Regions from separate parts of the Stenotrophomonas sp. STEN031 genome, predicted to be linked through region 1. Evidence: riboswitches for the same ligand, from Rfam matches in the RefSeq annotation. Region 1 holds a riboswitch; the other holds the start of a gene.
What was found. Region 1 has a riboswitch for thiamine pyrophosphate ahead of ACVOLQ_RS06425 (TonB-dependent receptor). Riboswitches for the same ligand answer to the same signal wherever they lie in the genome.
Positions count from the first base shown of each region.

Region 1 (2,396 bases):
AGTAGCAGCCATAGGCGAAGGCGACGTTGTCATCGATCACCGTGCGGCTGTGGCTGACGGCAACGCGGGATTGCCAGTTGGCGTTGAAATCGTAGGTGTGCAGTGCGGTGATATTGGTGCTGGCAATGCCAACCGGCTGCTGCCACGGCTGGTAGCCAAGCAGCTGCTCACGGTCCACGCCGGTCGGCAATTTGCTCGCGCCCAGCAACTGGTAGCCTGAGGCCGAGCGCTGCGCGCTGGTCTGGTAGTTGGCATCGACTTCGAGCTTGCCGCGCTCGCCGATCAGCCAGTCGCTCGCCAGCGAATAGAAATTGCGGCGGCCATCGGCATGTTCGATATAGGAATTGCTGTCGTCCCAGGCGGCGTTGAAGCGCAGGCCGATGCGCGGGGTCAGCCAATGACCGACGTCGATGGCGGCATAGCGCGAGCCTTTGTTGTCGGTGCCCAGGGTGACGGTGCGTACTTCGGTCGGCCGCTTGCCGACGTAGTTGATGATGCCGCCCGGCGCCATCACGCCGGCCGCCAGGCCAGCTTCGCCCTTGAGCACTTCCACTGACTGCAGGTTCTCCAGTGCCAGACGCTGTTCGCCGGCTATCGACATGCCGTTGAAGCGGTAGCCGGTGGCGGTGTCCAGCGCGAAGCCGCGGATGGCGACGTTCTGGTAGTAACCGACCGGGGCATAGGCATCGCCGAGCGAGGCGTCATTGCTGGCCAGCTCGGACAGCGAGCGCACCTGCTGATGGTCGAGGAAGTCGCGGTCCAGCACGTTCATCGAGGCCGGTGTGCTTTTCCAGTCGCCGCTGCCGAAGCTGTTGACGCGGGCGTTGTCCGCTTCCGGCTGACGGGCCTGCACGCGTACGGCGGCCAGCTCCGTTGGGGAATGTTCAACAACGGCATCAAGCCCGGTGTCGCTGGCGTACAGCGGCAGGGCGGTGCTCAGGGCGAGGGACAACAAGGTGGGGCGCAGGCAGCGGTTCATTCGATTCGTCTTCATACAAGCCAGGGAGACGAAGCGAAGGCGCGCATGCACAGCGCCGGCGAGGGCGCTGCGACTGCTGCTCAAAGCTCCCTACGCCGGTGCAAACCGGATCAGGTTCCAAGGGACTCTCTCAGCCTGGCAAATCCAGGCACCCCCGCTTCAGGGCGCCATTTCACTACAAATGCGAATGATTTGCGAGTCGGGCTGCTTCAGGCGGCGGCGTGCAGGGCCTGCAGCAAGGTTTGGCCGTGGTGGCTGGCGAACCATTCGGGGTGGCCGAGCATGAATGGCTGCCAGGCGACATCAGCATTGGCGGTGGAACCGGTGATGCCTTCGAAATACTCCACTTCGGACAGTGCAAAGTCGAAATGCACCATCGGCAGCAGGTCGGCCAGCAGGTGTACGCGCTCGGCTGACAAGGGCAGTACCTCGCGGTAACCGTCGAGCAAGGCCAATGCGATATCGATGCGTACCGCCTCGGCGCCGCGCTCCAGTTCCAGCCATGCGATGGCGTTGCGTTCGATGGCCGTCGCCAGATCGAACAGCGCGCTGGTAGGGGAGGCCAGGCCAAAATCGAGCACGGCGCTGACCTGGATCGCGTTCTCGCCATGCCCCCACAGCAGGTTGGAGACATGCCAATCGTTGTGCGCCCACAGCGGAGGTTCGGCCTGCAGGCGCGCGGATAGTCCGGTATGCCAGGGCAGGACGCTGCGCTGCAGTTGTTGCTCCCAGGGAATGCGGGCCAGATAGCGGGCAAGCCCGGGGCGGTTGTGCAGGTCGGCCTTGAGCGCGGCGATTGGGTCCTCGGCGCGGATCAGTTCATCGCGGGCGACCAGCAGATGGGTGCTGCGCTGGGGCGCGTGATAACTGGCCGAAGCGCGGTGCAGGGTGGCCAGCATGCGACCGGCAGCGCGCGCGCGTTCGACTTCGGTCAGCAGCGTCCACGACGGGGCGTCGCGGTACAGGTCCTGGCCCACGGCCAAGGCGTGCAGCTCGTAGGTCCAGTCGCCATGTTCGATGGCGGTTGCGCCGTGCTGGTTGCGCAGGAGTTCGGCAACCGGAACCCCTGCATTGGCGAGGTGGGTGATGAACCGGTGCTCCTCCTGCAGACAGGCGGCTGTACGGACCAAGCGATGATGCCGTTTGATGAAGACCTTGCCGTACGGGCCGGAGGCAATCGCGGCGGCCGACATCGGTCGCGGACTATGCCAAAGCAGGGCGCTGCCGGCATCCAGCTGCGGGTAGTGATCACATAGCCAGGCCAGTTCAGCCGCATCGATGGCGGGCCAGTCAGCGGCCACTTCATCATTGTTGAGGCCTTGCACGCGGTGTGATTGCTGGGTCATCGGAACAGGCTGGGGCAGGTGATGCGGCGGAGGCGCGATGGTACGCCAGCCCCGCCCAAGCTGCAGGCAGC
Region 1 covers NZ_JBRREA010000009.1:109,890-112,285, reverse strand. Annotated here, with positions in the region: gene ACVOLQ_RS06425 (TonB-dependent receptor) at 1-979, opposite strand, end outside; TPP riboswitch at 1,050-1,145, opposite strand; gene ACVOLQ_RS06420 (phosphotransferase enzyme family protein) at 1,189-2,325, opposite strand.

Region 2 (2,396 bases), on a different contig from region 1:
TATACGTTGCCGATAGTGGCAGTGCGCGGATCCGTGCAGTACGGCCTGACGGGGTGGTCCAGACACTGGCCGGCAACTATTCGGAATCGTTTCGCGCCGATGGCGACTTTGCCAGGGCCAGCTTCTACGAGCCGAAGTACATCGCACTGGATGAAGCGCGCAACGTGCTGTACGTGCTGGATGAAACCCCCTACGTTGGCAGCGGTGACGTGCGTCTGCGGCGCCTGGATCTGCGCTCGGGCCAGGTCACCACATTGGCCTCCGATGAACACCGGCCGATGGACGTGATCGCTCCGTCAGGCGAGCTGCAACGGGTCACCCGCGCGGCCGTAACCGTGATCTACAAGGACATCGCGGTCGGTCCTGATGGGTATGTGTATGCATTGGACGAGAATGCGGTCTGGCGGATCGACCCGGAAAGTGGTTTGCACCGCATGCTGTTCCACGTTGCGGAGCGGCCGCTGGAGAAAGCGTATGAGCTCGCTTACGCACAAGCCAAAAGCAGCGCGGAGCGGGAGGCGCTATCGGCTGCGAGTTGCAGCTGGGTATGGTGTCGCCCCGAGCGCATCGAGGTGGACGCGCAGGGCAATGTCTATCTGAGCGACGTGGGCAACAACACGGTGCTGCGGATCGGGCTGGATGGCAAGGCTGGCGTGATAGCAGGTGCGCTGGATCAGGTCGGCAACAGGGCGGGTGCGCTACCGGGCGGCCTGCACAAGCCCGGTGGTCTGGCGTTCTCGGCGGAAGGCGACCTGATGATCAACGTCAACGAACAAGGTGTCATGCGTTTGCGCAATCCGGCACAGGCACCCTTCAGCATCGCCGTGCCCGGCGCGGGGGGGATACCCGAGGATCCTGTGCGCTGACAGCAGATGGGTTGGATTTGCGGGGCTTTGCAGGTCTAATAGCGCCCGAAGCGGGGGTACCGCAGCCTTGGGGCTGCGGTTGAGACATACCCTTCGAACCTGATCCGGTTCATACCGGCGTAGGGAAGCTTTGTGTGCTGCCAGTCGATGAGCCCGTGATGGGCCTGGACTTGGCAGCGTGCGCCTTCGCTTCGTTCCGTCATGCGAATCCCTCGCGTGGCCTTCGCACCCCGCGTGTGGATAGACAGGACGAATGCCCATGAATGCACAGCCCAGCCTGCAGCAACAGGCCCAGCAACTTTCCGAGTCGGTGACCCGGCCGATTCCCGGCTCGCGCAAGATCTTCGTCGCCGGTTCGCGCCCGGACCTGCAGGTGCCGATGCGCGAGATCGCGCAGACCCGCACGCCAACCCTGTTTGGCGGCGAGGAGAACCATCCGATTACCGTGTACGACACCTCGGGCCCGTATACGGATCCGCAGGCCACCATCGATCTGGCAGCGGGGCTGGCAGCGGTGCGCAGCGCCTGGATCGAGGAGCGCGGTGATACCGAGCAGTTGGCCGGGCTCAGTTCCGAGTTTGGCCGCGGTCGCCAACACGATGCCAAACTCGATGCCGTACGTTTCCCCGGCCGCACGCTGCCGCGCCGCGCGATTGGTACCGCCAACGTCACCCAGATGCATTACGCGCGCCGCGGTATCGTTACCCCGGAGATGGAGTACGTCGCCATCCGCGAGAACCAGCGGCTGGACGCGGTGCGTGATGCCGGTCTGCTCGCGCAGCATCCGGGGCAGAGTTTCGGTGCCAACATTCAGCAAATCATCACCCCGGAATTCGTGCGTGATGAAATCGCGCGGGGCCGCGCGGTGTTGCCGAACAACATCAACCACCCCGAGTGTGAGCCGATGATCATCGGCCGCAATTTCCTCACCAAGATCAACGCCAACATCGGCAACAGCGCGGTGTCCTCGGGTATCGCCGAGGAAGTGGAGAAGCTGGTGTGGGCGATCCGCTGGGGCGGCGACACGGTGATGGACCTGTCCACCGGCAAGCACATCCATGAGACGCGCGAGTGGATCGTGCGTAATTCGCCGGTGCCGATCGGTACCGTGCCGATCTACCAGGCGTTGGAGAAAGTGGATGGTCGTGCCGAGGAGCTCAACTGGGAGATCTTCCGCGACACCTTGATCGAACAGGCCGAGCAGGGCGTTGACTACTTCACCATCCACGCCGGGGTGCTGCTGCGACACGTGCCGCTTACCGCCAAACGCGTGACCGGCATCGTCTCGCGCGGTGGTTCAATCATGGCCAAGTGGTGCCTGGCGCACCACAAGGAAAACTTCCTCTACACGCACTTCGAAGACATCTGCGACATCATGAAGGCCTACGACGTGTCCTTCAGCCTTGGCGACGGTCTGCGCCCGGGTTGCATCGCCGATGCCAATGACGCCGCCCAGTTCGGTGAACTGGAAGCGCTGGGTGAACTGACCCGTATCGCCTGGAAGCACGATGTGCAGACCATCATCGAAGG
Region 2 covers NZ_JBRREA010000020.1:13,406-15,801, reverse strand. Annotated here, with positions in the region: gene ACVOLQ_RS11110 (NHL repeat-containing protein) at 1-866, shown strand, start outside; TPP riboswitch at 909-1,010, shown strand; gene thiC (phosphomethylpyrimidine synthase ThiC) at 1,126-2,396, shown strand, end outside.
Region 2: it holds a riboswitch for thiamine pyrophosphate, as region 1 does, so the genes downstream of both, thiC (phosphomethylpyrimidine synthase ThiC) here and ACVOLQ_RS06425 (TonB-dependent receptor) in region 1, are expected to answer to the same signal.